DNA from 2 places in the Pseudodesulfovibrio piezophilus C1TLV30 genome. Region 1 is predicted to be linked to the other one. Evidence: riboswitches for the same ligand, from Rfam matches in the RefSeq annotation. Region 1 holds a riboswitch; the other holds the start of a gene.
What was found. A riboswitch is a leader RNA that binds a small molecule or an ion and turns the genes downstream of it on or off. The one in region 1 is predicted to bind cobalamin.
Positions count from the first base shown of each region.

Region 2: linked by a shared signal. The riboswitch ahead of BN4_RS16375 (sirohydrochlorin cobaltochelatase) and the one ahead of BN4_RS06855 (ribonucleoside triphosphate reductase) in region 1 are both predicted to bind cobalamin.

Region 1 covers NC_020409.1:1,425,734-1,433,257, reverse strand. The annotation lists gene BN4_RS06880 (molybdate ABC transporter permease subunit) at 1-458, opposite strand, end outside; gene modA (molybdate ABC transporter substrate-binding protein) at 462-1,190, opposite strand; gene BN4_RS06870 (ATP-binding cassette domain-containing protein) at 1,201-1,893, opposite strand; gene BN4_RS06865 (TOBE domain-containing protein) at 2,046-3,104, shown strand; gene BN4_RS06860 (hypothetical protein) at 3,247-3,474, opposite strand; gene BN4_RS06855 (ribonucleoside triphosphate reductase) at 3,493-5,556, opposite strand; cobalamin riboswitch at 5,727-5,904, opposite strand; gene metE (5-methyltetrahydropteroyltriglutamate--homocysteine S-methyltransferase) at 6,091-7,524, opposite strand, start outside.
Region 2 covers NC_020409.1:3,552,209-3,559,732, reverse strand. The annotation lists gene BN4_RS16405 (hybrid sensor histidine kinase/response regulator) at 1-794, opposite strand, end outside; gene BN4_RS16400 (L-threonylcarbamoyladenylate synthase) at 858-1,469, opposite strand; gene BN4_RS16395 (TrmH family RNA methyltransferase) at 1,581-2,171, opposite strand; gene BN4_RS16390 (response regulator) at 2,485-2,880, shown strand; gene BN4_RS16385 (Hpt domain-containing protein) at 2,896-3,621, shown strand; gene BN4_RS16380 (chemotaxis protein CheA) at 3,637-5,313, shown strand; cobalamin riboswitch at 5,328-5,508, shown strand; gene BN4_RS16375 (sirohydrochlorin cobaltochelatase) at 5,640-6,629, shown strand; gene BN4_RS16370 (FecCD family ABC transporter permease) at 6,638-7,524, shown strand, end outside.

The sequences.
Region 1 (7,524 bases):
CCAGCAGCAATATTTTTTTTGACGTTGGGAAGCAGCACCAGCCAAAATATCTGCCAATCCGATTTGCCCAGTATCTTTGCTGTTTCAGCTAATTTCCCAACGTCACCTCGAAGTGCAGCAATGAGAGGCTTGACTATAAGTGGAAGCCCGGAAATGAACGATGCCAAAACGACACCGGAAAAGCTGAAAACGATTTCAAATGGTATATGCCGGCCAATCAATCCAGCTCTGCCAAGAAGCATAAGCAAAATGAATCCCGTAGCAATGGGAGGGAAGACCAAGGGTAAAGTGACGAAAAAATCAACAATCAAACGCATCATACTTTGGCCATTTGTCAGGTAATAACCAAGCAGTATTCCGATCAGCAGATGGAAACATCCGGCTATGACTAAGACTTTGGTGGTCAGCCAGAGGGGACCAAGTGTTTCTGGCTGGATCAAAATTTCCACAAAGTCCATGGTCTATAATCCGTTTTCGTGAATAATTGATTGAGCGAGAGGGGTTTTCAGAAACTTGAGGAAAACCATTGCTTCCTCTTTATGGCGACTTGTCCTCAATAGACCTGTCATAATGTGTATCGGTGAGTATTGTGATTCGTCGATGACAACGAATCCACCCAATTTATCTGCCACATTGAGCGCGTGTGTCAGATTGAGAAACCCCATATCGACTTCATTGGTTGTGAGATAAGAAAATACCTGTGGTACAGTCGCTACTTCCACAAGTTTTGGTTGTATCCTTGGAAGCCGTCCACTGTTGATTAAGTACTCCCGTGCCGCTTTACCATAAACAGCCTTTTTGAAATCAGGCAGTGCAATACGCTGTGCCTTGATAGTATCAAGGTCGCTTTCTGTGCTGAAAGCGCTAGATTCTGCGAATGCCAGGACAAGTTTTCCCTTTCCCAATTCCTGCCGGACCGACAGGGAAAGGTTATTGCCCACCAGAAAAGACTCATCGCCTAAGACGAGATCAACCTTGCCGCTTTGCTTTGCAAGCATGAGCACACGCCCCATATTCCCGAATAGGATATCAAGCGACCTTCCGGTTTCATGTTTGTAGGCGGCGTTAAGGGCGTTGACCATTTTCTTGTACCCAGCGCCGGATGCAATCACAGCATTTTCAGCGTGGGCAGGCAAAATCATTATTAGAAGGAGGAGGAGTGAGGCACAAAGTGCACGCGGCTGTGACATGAGAATTCCTTTATAAATATGCTGAAGTGTTTGGATACAGGAGATTATTGTGCAGGTGGTATTGGCGAGAGAGCCAGTCTGGCGCTATCTGGCCATTTTCTAGAGCCATAATAGCGTCACCGAGTAAATTTGCCTCCCGCAGGTCGTGAGTGACATGGATGATGGGGATATTGAGCGAAGTCTTAAGGTCAGCCAAAAGACCGCATAAAAAAGAGCGTGTCTTAACGTCCAGAGCGGAAAAAGGTTCATCCAGCAAAAGAAGATCCGGCTGGCTGGCAAGAGCCTGACAGAATGCGGCCCGCTGCCTTTCTCCGCCGGATATGCTGTGTGGGCGCTCTCGCCGTAAATGGTAGATTCCAAAGGTGTGCATCAACTCATCAATATGGATGGTGTTTGATGCTCCGAAGTTGATGTTTTGGCGGATGTCCATATGTGGGAAAAGAGTATATTCTTGGAAGACAAGACCTATTTTTCTCTTGTTTGTGGGCATGGAGTATCCTTTGTGCATCTCAACCCACGGTGTGTTATTGAAAAAAAGAGTTCCTGTGTCAGGCGCTTCAAGACCCGCTATAAGTCGAATCAGTGATGTTTTCCCCGCTCCGGATGGACCGACAATGGCGGTCAGTTGTCCAGGGTGGCAGGAAAAGGACGTGGAGAGAGTGAAGTGTTTCAATCTTTTTGTAATATCAATATACAGAGACATATTTCCTCCTTTCCTGGTCGGTTATAGGTTTTTTGCATCCCCACCTTGTACCATTCTCGTAAATTCCCTATGGTTTGTGCGTCTCTTCGGCAAGCGCGTCACGAGAAACTGCAAACTCGTGACTTGACGATATAGATGCAGCAGTGAGAGCCATGAAAAGAACTGACAAGACCTGTCCACGAGAGTTTTTTAGCGTATCGGAACACGTCAGTTATCTTGAACCCGTTCAAATTCGTCATTTGGAAAAAGCGTTTACTGACTGGAAGGGGGTAGCAAAACGCGCCAACAGTGTGTTGGCGCGTGAGCGAATGTGGCTTATCTTTGTGCTTCTGCGGCATACAGGAGCGCGTTTGGGAGAGGTCTTATCTCTTGATGACACAGAAGCTTTTGATAAAAGCGGGCCACTGGTTCGTCTCGGAGGGGGGGATCGAGTTCGCGAGGTTCCGTTGGCAGAAGATTTTTATTCGGAAGTAATGGATATCCTGGAGAGTCCTATGGGGTGTGGACTTCGGGGAAGTTTCTTTCATGTTGACCCAGGGTATTTTCGGCGTATTTGCTATGCGCGAGGAAAGGAATGTGGATTGCCAAAAGAGCTGGTTGGTCCCAATGCCCTCCGTAATACCAGAGCTATAGAAATGCTTCGAGCCGGTGTCCCCATCACCATTGTCAAGGATATTCTTGGTCAGTCTTCACTCGATTTAACAGCACATTTCCAACAGTTCTCACGGGAAGACATTCGGTCCATAGTGGATTCAGCGCATCAGGCAATGCGCCAAAGGACAAGCGCTCGAAATTCCTTTATTGGGCATGTCCTTCAGATAACCTTTGATGCGGTTATGGCTGAAGTCGTGCTCGAAACCCGATCCGGTATCAGAGTCTGCGCAGTTATTACGGCGGAAAGTTTGCGTAATTTGAAGATAACGGAAGGGACTCCGGTTATTGCGACAGTCAAGGCGCCATTGGTCAATGTCATAAAGAGTCTGCACACTCCGGTAGGGAGTGCTCGCAATCGATTTTCTGCCCGAGTCATGCGTGTTACCGGGGCAACGGTTATCTCTGAAATATTAGGGCAACTTCCTGATGGGACTGAGGTTTGCGCTCTTGTTTCGACACATAGAGCAGATTCCCTTGCCCTTCAGCCAGGCGAGACCGTCGAATTCTGGTTCAAGTCCCTCTCTGTAGTGCTCAATACGGTCCAGCTGTGGGATTGATCGAGGGCATTTTCAGAAGCGATTCGGTTTTTTAGGCAAGAACAAGCCCTGCAATGCATTGTGGTATTGCAGGGCTTGTTCGTTTTGAGTCGGAAGAGAGCGTGGTGCCACTTGTGGCATGGCAGACGCTTTTGAAGCCGGTTCATTGTCCGTTGGAATCTTTTGCCAACTCGCTGATTGTCCCTAGAGCCTTACCGCGCGTTTGGGCCAGCTTTTTCCATTTCCGTTTTTCCTTTTTCAATGCCTCGATCGTGTGCAGCAGATTTTGGACAGTCTGCGCCGGGTATCCGTGTGTACCACGTTTTCCCCTGCGTACTTCCTCATCGTTCCGTTGCCGGATAGCGGCGATCTGATTGGCGTCAAGGATCATTGGAGCGTTTCCGTTGTTTTATGCCGTTGCGCAGAATGTCTTTTGCGTATATTCGATGCGATCTTTGTATTCTTCCTGCTTGCCCTTGTTCCAGCGTCCAACAGGGCGGTAATAGCCGACAACACGAGTATAGACCTCTGTCTCCTTGTTGCATGTCGGGCAATCGAAGTGTTCACCATATATATATCCGTGGTCCTCGCACACTGAGAATGTCGGCGTGACAGAGATATACGGAATTTTCGTCTTGCTCATGGCCTTGAGCAGGAAGCTTTTCACACTTTCCTCATCTGGAGCTGCTTCACCAAGGAAGGTGTGGAAGACGGTCCCGCCATTATAGAGAGTCTGAAGGTTGTTCTGATGTTCCAGGGCAAAAAAGACATCTGAACTCGCCCCCACGGGAAGCAAGGTGGAGTTGGTGTAATAAGGTGTTTCTCCGCCGGAAGTATAAATGTCCGAGTAGAGTTCCTTGTCTATCTTGGCCAGGCGGTAGCAGGTTCCTTCTCCTGGGGTAGCTTCAAGGTTATAGAGATTTCCGGTTTCTTCCTGGAATTCCACGACCAGCTTCCGCAGGAGATTGAGGGTACGCTGCATCAGTCTTGAACCGGATTCCGAGTCGACACCTTTTCCAAGCAGATTCATGCAGGCTTCGTGTCCACCGATCAGACCGATGGTCGAAAAATGCCCTTTGAATCCGTTCTTGAGATAGCGGCGGGAGAACGGGAACATGCCGGCATCAAGATTTTTTTCAACGATCTTTCGCTTGTATTCCAATGATTCACTGGCCAAATGAGCATATTCGGTCACCAGTTCGAAATAGTCTTCTTCATTGTGGGCGAGGTAGGCCAGTTTGGACAGGTTTAAAGTGACTACACCAATAGAGCCGGTCAGGTCTCCGGCACCGAAGAGGCCACCTGTTTTCTTGCGAATTTCACGGAGGTCCATCTGCAAGCGGCAGCACATGGAGCGCACGTCTTCCGGATTCAGGTCGGAATTAATGAAGTTCTGGAAGTAGGGAGCACCGTATTTGGCGGTCATTTTCAGGAGGAGTTTCCCCTCTTCTGATTCCCATGGGAAATCTTCGGTCACGTTGTACGTGGGGATAGGGAAGGAGAAGATTCGTCCGTCAGCATCACCTTCGAGCATGACTTCGAGAAACGCCTTGTTGATCATGGCCATTTCTTCAGCATATTCCCCATAGGTGGAATCCTGGAGTTGCCCGCCGATAATGATCGCTTCCTTGGCTATATGGGCAGGGGGGACCACATCGAACGTGAAATTGGTAAACGGGCTTTGGCCACCCCAGCGGGATGTGGCATTGAGGTTATGCAGCAGTTTTTGAATCTGTTGCTTGACCTCGGTATAGCCAAGTCCGTCATGCCGGATGAATGGTGCCAGGTAGGTATCCACGTTGTTGAATGCCTGGGCACCTGCCCATTCGTTTTGAAGGGTGCCGAGGAAATTGACTATTTGGCCGCATGCGGCATCGAAATGCTTGGCTGGAGTGGAAGAGCAGCGGTCGCGGAGGTTAAATCCTTCCAGAAGAAGGTCTCGCAGGCTCCATCCAGAGCAATATCCGGCCAGTCCGAATGAGAGGTCATGGATGTGAAAGTACCCATGGGTATGGGCCATACGGACTTCTTCCGGGTATTTTTCCAGCATGTAGCGGGCCTGAACCGAGCCAGCCATATGCAGGATAAGCCCCTGATAGGAATGGACCATGTTCGAGTTTTCACTGACGCGCCAATCGACATTGTTCAGATAGCTCTCAGTGACGCTGGCGATGTCGAGAAAAGCCTGGTCTTGTGACCGCATTTCCCGACGTTTTTCACGATATATGATATAGCGTTCGGCAACTTTGTACAGTCTGGCTTCCATGAGCACTTGCTGGACCATATCCTGGACTTGCTCCTGCTCAGGGGAGTCGACGCCGATAAGTTTCTTTTCAACTTTTCCGGCCAGGCGTTCCGCAAGGAGGGGATCTTTGATTCCACTTCCTTTGAGAGCTTTGAAGATTGCGTCGCCAATACGTTTGGTCGACCATGTTTCGATGCATCCGTCGCGTTTTTGAATTTGAATAGGCATAAGTATCTCTTTGCAAGCAGTCAGCGCGGACTGGTTCAAGGAGAGACGAGTCTCTCGGTGAACTGCTCGTGTGGTTGCCAGAAAATTTCGATGACAGAATCATGGAAAAGCGGCAACAGTTTGTCGGGTGTACACGTTCGTATCCATCTGCGGGTTCCGCGGACCGCATCCGGCAAGAAACGCTTCAGGTAGGTCTTCTGGCTTTCCTCGTCCGCTCCGCCTTCCCGCCGTGCGGCAGTGGCTTGTGGAGTCGGTTTTTCTCTTGAGGATTACAGCGGCGGGACCGCTCCGGTTTCACACCGGATTCCCTGTTATGGCTCAACAGCCACCTGAAGGACATCGTGATCGGGATAAGGTAGCGTAAGCTCCGAGAGAGTGCAAGGAGGTGGATGAAGTTGAGAGAGTATTTGAGAACATTATGGGAAGATATGTGTTTAGTATATTGAAATACAACAGATAAAAAACTCTTTTTTTGAGCTGGAATTCTGGATTCCTGCGCCGGAGTCATCTGACCCAGGCGCAGGAAAATGACACTTATTCGTATTCCTTTCTCAGGCGTTTGGCTGCTGAGACCATATTTTTCAGAGACTCCAAAGTTTCAGGCCAGTCTCGGGTTTTCAGACCACAATCAGGGTTTATCCACAATCTCTCTGGAGGAATCACCGTGAGAGCTTTTTGCAGGAGTGAGTATATTTCGTCTGTCGAAGGGACTCTCGGGCTGTGGATGTCGTAGACACCCGGCCCGATTTCAGCTGGATACTGGTAGGCTTTGAAGGCTTCGAGCAGGTCCATGCCGCTACGACTCGCTTCAATGCTGATGACATCGGCATCCATCTCGGCAATTGATTTCATGATGACATTGAACTCACTGTAGCACATGTGCGAATGTATTTGAGTGGTATCCTTCACGCCGGAAGAAGTCAGCCGGAAGCAGTCCACAGCCCAGCGCAGATAGTGCTCATGCTCGTTGTGGCGAAGTGGCATTCCTTCACGCAACGCTGCTTCATCTATTTGGATAATCCCGATACCGGCGGATTCCAGATCAAGCACTTCATCGCGAATGGCCAATGCTATCTGCTGGCATACTTCACTCCGGGGTATGTCGTTGCGAACAAAGCTCCAGCAGAGGATCGTGACCGGCCCTGTCAGCATCCCTTTCAGAGGCTTATCGGTCAGTTTCTGAGCATGATCGGCCCAAGCCACGGTCATTTTTTCAGGGCGTGATACATCACCAAAGATGATGGGCGGCTTGACGCATCGGCTCCCGTAACTTTGCACCCAGCCATTGGAAGTGAAGCAGAATCCCTTGAGTTGTTGGCCAAAGTATTCGACCATATCGTTTCGTTCGGGTTCCCCATGAACCAAAACATCAAGGTCCAATTCCTCCTGCCGATCAACCACTGTTGCGATATGGGACTGCATTGCTGTTGTATAGGTTGACTCGCTTATCTCACCTTTCTTGAATTTCAGTCGTGTCTTCCGTATTTCGCTCGTCTGTGGATAGGAGCCAATGGTTGTCGTGGGAAAGAGTGGAAGTTTGAATCGTGCTCGCTGCACAAGGGAACGTGCGGCAAAAGGCGATGTGCGAGTGTACATCTCCGGTGTCAAAGCCTGAATTCTATTGCGGGTGGCTGAGTCCATAACATCTGCATGAATTGCCCGAGCTTCCAGTGCAGCCTTGTTCTCCTTGATCAGTCGGGGTGGGGCGGATTCAAGCATGTTTTGCTTGAGCGCTGCAATCTCGTCGCATTTTTGTACGGCGAAGGCCATCCAGTCACGCAATTTCGGGTCTAGATTCTCTTCGACGGTGATATCGACAGGGGAATGCAGAAGCGAGCAGCTTGAGCCAACCATGATTTGGTCTGTAGCGAGAGTCTGCCTCGCAGTGTTCAGGGTGTGGGATGCTGCTTCGAGGTCGGTTTTCCATATATTTCTTCCATCCACCAACCCCAGGGAGAGAGTGAGATT
Region 2 (7,524 bases), 1.5 Mb from region 1:
TTATCCGCCTTTCGAAAAGCTCTCATAATGTCCATCATTTCGACATCATGATTAACCCGGCAGTAAAACTCTTCGATTTCAAATGGCTTGGCTATAAAATCGTTCGCCCCATTCTTGATGAATTGGACAGACAGCATGGGGTCATCTATTGACGACAGCCCCATGATGGTCATTTCTTTCTTGGTGTACGTCTCTCGAATGGCCTTGGTCAGTTCAAGCCCATCCATCCCAGGCAACGCATAGTCAATAATGACCATAGCGAAGTCATTGGGTTGTACAAGCAATTCCTTGGCAGTAAGCCCATCGCCAACTCCCGTGACTTGAAACATCTGTTTCTCAAGCAGACCACAAAGGAATTTGCAAAAAGAATCCGAATCCTCGACCACGAGGACCTGAATGGCCTGGTTCCGGCCCAGTCGACTGATATATTCGACAATATTTTTTGGAGCTTGGGAATCTTTGACAATATAATCAATAATTCCTTTAGACTGCATCCTCTCACGTGTTTCAGATGAGATATCGGAAGTGAAGACGAGAACCGGGACCCCCTCTTTCCGAACCCGATCAACGATCTCTCCATTGGGCGACCCTGGAAGATGCAGATCGACTATGGCCAAAAAAATATCATGCTCTCCATGACGAAAGTATTCTTCGGCCTCGTCAAAGGTTGTGACGATATCAACAGAATACGCCAACTCCGATTCAATAAACTGCTTGAGCTCTCCGTAAATGGCCCTGCTATCCTCCACTATCAAAATAGTAGGAGCTAGAGATGCTGCTTCAATATGGGGCACACGTACTCTCCCTGTTTCTTCAGAAAATAGCACAGCCCAGAAGGAGTTGAAAGCGAATGGGCGTTATTTTGTTGCGTGGATGATGGAAAATCCCTTGTCACACAGCATTTTGACAGTCACAGCGCCCTCCCGAATGATCTCAAGCCTGTTGAAGCTGAGCGGCCTGATAACTGTGGAGGGTTTTCCCCCCTTGGGCCAGGGCGGATCAAAGTAGGTAACCCCGACCTGAGAGAGCAGATCTGGGTCCATATCTTCTGGCATGGCGACCGGAGGTTGACCACTCAGATTGGCACTGGTGGCGACAAGCGGTTTTCGAAGCCGCCGGGAGAGTTCAGCGGCGAAAGGATGGCCGCTCCACCGGACTGAAGTGTAGCCATCTTTATCGGACAGGGCATCAGGAAGCGTCGGCAGAGCTTTCAAAAGAATCGAAAGTGGCCCGGGCCAGAAGGAGCTTGCCAGCTCCTGCAACACCGCAGGGCGTTCATCAGTCACCAGCCCGAGCATGTCCACGCCACCGACGATGAGCGGCAATGGTTTTGTTTCAGGCCTCGCTTTGAGAGCAATAACCTTGTCACAGGCTGCGGCATTCGTGGCATCACAACCAAGGGCGTAAAGAGTTTCGGTCGGATAAATGACCGCATCCCCTTCATTCATCGCTTTGATCAAATTCTGCAAGACGTCCTCCACTCGTATCGGATACCGTTTTCGGCTTGAACAATTCCAGATTTGGTTGATTATGTATCCTTGAACCCGGCGTATTTCAATAAAAAAATGCGAGTTCCGAAACTATCGTTCATACCATTCTTTTCTGATGCCTTCTATTTCATCGACGCTCAATGTCGGCGAGTCATACATCCCTGCCTTCCGTCTCTGCGTCGAAGCTTCGTACAAGATTATAGCCGCAGCGACTGAAACGTTGAAGCTCTGGACCATGCCATGCATGGGAATATAAATTTCATCCTGCACAAGCTCCGCGATTTCCGGAGCAGTCCCATTGTGTTCGTTGCTGAGAATAATCGAGGTAGGGCGAGTGAAGTCGAAATCCATGACAGGTCGTGCCGTAGAGGAAAAACCAGTCCGAAGAACCTGTCCGCCATCCTGCCTGAGTTGGGAGATCATGGACTCGGCATCAATATGACGAACCCTCCGTATCCACTTTTTAGCAGAGGCGGAACTCTTCTTGCCCAGATCCGGCCATTGTGATGTGGTGTAATAGAGATGAACATCAAAGACGCCAAAGGCATCACAACTCCGCAGCACAGCGGAAACATTATGTGGATCCCATATGTTGTCCATCACGAGAGTCAGATCTTTCTGCCTCTGGGACAGGACTTTATCAATCTTCTGCTTTCTTTTTTCTGTAATTTTACGAGACATGCCGAGCTTGGTACCCGATTCACCCCCGGTTTAGCAAGTCTCCACCCTCCAACCAGCACAGGAAAGCAACTCATATGACAAAATTTGAAGACGCTTTTCCGAAAGAGTTGCCTCTTTACAGAAAAATAAACTAGTCTATCGAAACCCCCATAGTAACTGGAAGCGGACTGGACATGAGAGGAAAAATCGGAATGGGTCAAACTGCAACAAACAAGTTCGTTATATTTTTTAATCACCATATTGACAAATTTTTCGATTACATACGAAAAGAGATGTTGAAGCGTACGTATCATGCTGCATACGGGAGAACGAGATGAGAGCGCTCATAGTGGAAGATGAGTTTTTGAGTCGAAAAGTTTTGAGGTCATTTCTGATGACACTCTTCGATGTTGATATTGTCGTCAATGGGCGAGAAGCAGTAGAGGCATTTAAACTCGCACATGTCGAAAAAAATCCATATGAGCTGATTCTCATGGATATCATGATGCCGGAAGTCGATGGGATAGAAGCACTTAACCGAATTCGCACCATGGAAGAAAAAGAGCACCTCACCCCAAAGGCCAAAGTCATCATGACAACGGCCCTGGATGATCCGCAAACAGTTATCAGAACTTTTTACGATGGCGAAGCCTCTGCCTACATCGTCAAACCTGTTGCCAAGGAAAAACTGTACAGGGAGCTAGAAAAACTCGGACTTTTGAACAAATAACACAGGAACGATTCTATGAGTGATGACCCAATGGTCGAGGAGTTCTTCTCCGAGGTCAATGACAAGTATTACCCCCAGGTAATGGAGGGATTGGAGATGTTGGAAGGCTCCAATATAAGCGAAGGAATTGAAATCCTCGCCCGCCCTCTGCATACCATTAAAGGGGTCACCGGCTTCATGGCTGGTTTTGAACCCGCGTCACACTTCACCCACAAAATCGAAGACTTCCTGAAAAAGGTTCAGGCAGGTGAGGTCGTCAGTTCTCCCGAGAACGTCACGCTGCTCTCGCGTGGGGTCAACATGATATTCCAGGTTCTTGAACAACTCAGAGACAACGATGTCGATGAAGAGGAACAGGAAGAGGTACTTGGTCTGATCACGGCAGCCTCCAGCAGCGGGCAGACAGAGACGGAAACAGTCGGAGCCGGGGTTTCCGTGGAGATACAAGAAGACGTCACCATCGTGCATGTCAAGGACCCACGAGTCCACCTTGAACTCCAGTACAAGCCTATCCTGTCTGCCATCATGGGAGTTGAACCGGGAGACCGTATTCTTCTCGATCTTTCGGAAGTCCTCACTTTCGGCTCAACAGCATGGGGGGCAGTGGCAAGTATGGGCACGACTTTCAAGATAGCCACATGTTGCCTGACTGCCGATGCAAAACAAACGCTCTATGGCTGGGGTTTTGATTCGACCATCGCGGTCTACCCGGACCGAGACACTTATTTTACAACTCAATAGTCTGCGGGAGAATCTATGCAGGACAGCATTATTCAGTGCATTGAAGATATCGAGAAACAAATTCTCGACGTGGCGGCGACCGGGCAAAATGCCGATGGGGCCGTTGATGCACTGGGGCTGTCTAATATGAAGCTTTCCAGTGCTGGCGTCATAGCCCTGCTTGATATGCTTGTTGATGGGATTACCCCAATCAATGACGATATAATCACCGCCATGCTCGGAATTTGTGAAGCACAGAAACGATTTCTCTTCGCCATGGGAGGGTATCTTCAGGATGGCTCTCCCGCATTGGGAATAACCGAGAGAAGCCCCTCAGCACCCAAAGAATTTCGTGAAGAATCTGAAGAAGAGGCAGCCAAGGCGTTTGAAGAAGAACCTGCCGAAACGGAAATGCCGACCGCAGCCTCTCCCTCCCCTCCCGCAGAAACGGAAGCAAACGAGCCGGCAAAAGGGAAAACACGCCAGGAAAAGGCTTCGTCATCCCAGGCCATCTCTTCCATCCGCGTCCCGACTGACCGCCTGGACAGAGTTATAGAACTGGTCGGCAAACTCATGGTCACTTACGCTGTCATAGCTCAAGGCGGAACCATGAATCTTGACAGAGTCAGTTCTTCATTGCGTGAACTGGACAATGTCATCGGCCTGCTGCAACAGGAAGTGGATGCCATCCGCCTTGTGCCGCTAAAGCAAATATTCATGCCTATGCATCGACTGGTAAAAAGTCTAAGCCAAAAAATCGGCAAAAAGCTCGACTTTACCGTGCATGGCGATGACCTTCATCTGGATAAAACTATCGTGGAAAGCCTTAATGAACCTTTGGTTCACCTCTTGCGAAACGCAGTGGATCACGGACTTGAAACGACTGAAGGGCGTCTCGAAGCAGGCAAGAATGAAGTCGGGCGTGTGACGCTCACCGCCTGGAGGAAAGGAGATAACGCCTTCATTGAGGTTCGTGATGACGGGCGTGGTCTCGACCCGGACCGTATCCTGAATAAAGCCATTGAAAAAGGCCTCGCTGAACCGGATACAGAATACAAGACCGACGAAATCCTCCAGTTTGTCCTCCAGTCCGGCTTCTCCACAGCTGAAAAAATCACGGATGTCTCAGGACGTGGCGTTGGCATGGACGCAGTGGTCAACTCCATTCGCAACACCCTTGATGGAGATGTGCTCATCGAAAGTGAATTGGGAAAAGGAGCTGCCTTCATCATTTCCATCCCATTGGATCGTTCAGCCAATGAAGGAATTGTCGATGCTTTGGTCTGTAAGGTTGGTGGCGACACATTCATCGTTCCCAGCCGCGATGTTGTTGAAATTTACATGCCACGAAACCACGAAGTCGTGCATCTGCCCGATGGCAGGGAGACCGTCGATGTCCGTGGCGAAATTCATTCTTTACTCCGGCTGGCCGACCTACTTGATCTGGAACCAGAGATCACCGATATTCAAATGGCGCAAGCCATCGTGGTACGAGTCGGGGATTACAAAGCGGCCATATTGGTAGACGAAGTGCTCAAACAGCAACAAGTCGTGATAACAGGATTTACCGTCCCAATAGAAGAAATATTCCATGTTCCCATTCTCGGCTTTGGCATGATGGGAGAATCCGATGCCTTGGTTATCAATACTGAAGAGATGCTCCAGAACTTCCAGGACAGACTGCATACCGAGAACCAACAGACCTTGACGTGACTCCACTAAAAGGCATAGTAGACAGTCCTTCAGGTGTCCGAATGGACTTGATAGGGAATCCCGTGTGAATCGGGAGCGGACCCGCCGCCGTGACGCTCTGCCGAACTGTTTTCTTGACATGCCACTGGTCCAAGTACTGGGAAGGCGAAAACAGGAGGAGCCAGCCGGAAGACCTGCCTGAAAACGATATTGGTTTGCCTCGGTGGTACGTGGGCTTGCCGCCACAGGTATTCTGAAGGGAAAAAACGGTTCCCCTTCCTCAAAAGATATTGAGGGAGGGGTTTCTTTATTTCCCCCTAACAGCCCTTCCTTTCCAGGGAGGAAACATGATCTTTTCCAGGCACCGTTCTATCCCGCTTTCATTGCTTCTGGCTTGCCTCCTGCTTTTTCCAAATGCAGCTATAGCAGGGCACCATAAAGAGGGACCAACAAAAAAAGCAATTGTCCTTGCGGCTTTTGGAACATCCTATCCTCAAGCTCTTGGTTCGATCCTGAATATTAAATCAACCATTGAAAAAGCGCACCCGGATATTCCTGTCCGATTGGCTTTCACTTCCAGTATCATCCGTTCCATCTGGCATGGACGTCAAAATGATTTGGAATGGCAAAAAGCCCATACGAGTATTCCCCAAGAAATGCTCACAGTGAAAAGCCCACTGGCAACGATAGCGGAACTCCAGAATGACGGTTTCAAAGATATTACAGTTCAATCCCTGCATGTCTTCGCAGGTGAGGAATTTCAGGACCTCAAAAACCTGATGACCAGCCTGCGCTCCATCAGGACAGTCAAAGCAAAATCCCAACCTTTCAAAAAGCTGGCTCTGGGAAGACCGGCCCTCGGCATGCCCGGCGACCAACATCCCTATACCGAAGATATTGCCGTTGCTGTCCAAGCACTCAAGGGCGATGTTGACGAAGCCCGGAAGCTTGATGCCGCATTGGTGTATATGGGCCACGGCAACGATTTCTTCTCCACCGGTATTTACGCTGAATTTCAACGCGAAATGCGGGCCACCCATGAATACCCTGTATTTGTCGCCTGCGTGGAAGGATTTCCCGACTTCAACGACATGCTGGCCGACCTTAAAAAATCAGGAAAACGGACAATCCTTCTGCAACCTTTCATGATTGTCGCCGGAGATCATGCAACCAATGATATGGCTGGTAGTGAAGACGATTCATGGAAAACAATGCTTACTCAGGCAGGTTTTACCGTCACAACACGCTTGCGTGGTCTTGGCTCCGTGGACTCCTGGGCCGCTATCTATGCCGCGCATCTCAACGATGCCATGTCTCAAAAGCATCTCCTGCGGTAGCTGAATACATGTTCGCCGCTTTTCGTATCCATGCCCCACGGGGGCTGGTCCTTATCGGAATGACCCTGGTTCTGGGCCTTCTGATGATCATGTCCATCGGCATGGGATTCATCCCCATTACTCCGGGTGAGGTCTTCCGAATCCTCTGTGGGGAAATACGGGAAGCGGCGATACCGATTGATCCTCTGCATATCAGCATTGTCATGGATGTTCGTCTGCCTCGGATCATGACTGCGGTTGCGGTCGGTTTCGGGCTGGCTCTCTCCGGAACGGTCTTTCAAGGATTACTTCTCAATCCGCTTGCTGATCCGTTTACCCTTGGAGTCTCCTCAGGAGCCGCCTTCGGAGCTGCACTGTCATTGCTTCTCGGCCTGAATTTCTGTGGTCCGGCAACGCTCTGCCTCATGGCTTTCATTGGCGCCGCTGCAACTCTCTTCGCCGTCTTTGCCATGTCCGGCAGGGACGGAGATCTCACTCCATCTAACCTTATCCTATCCGGTGTTATTGTTTCCGCCATTCTCTCTGCCGGAATAAGCTTCATCAAATACATGGCTGATGAACGCGTGGCGTCCATCGTCTTCTGGCTGATGGGGAGCCTGACATCCCGAACATGGATCGATGCCACTCTGACTATGGGGACGACGCTGACAGGATGTGCCCTGTGCCTCTTTTTTTCACGAGATCTGAATATCATGAGTCTCGGATCACGTTCCGCCAGGAGCCTTGGCGTCAATACCCGGCAAACACGGTTGATTCTTCTGCTGACCGCCTCCTTAATCAGCGCAGTCTGCGTTTCGGTCTCCGGCATTATCGGTTTTGTAGGGCTCATTGTCCCCCATCTCATGCGCCTGCTCGTTGGTTCTGACAACCGATGGCTGATCCCAGCTTCCGGACT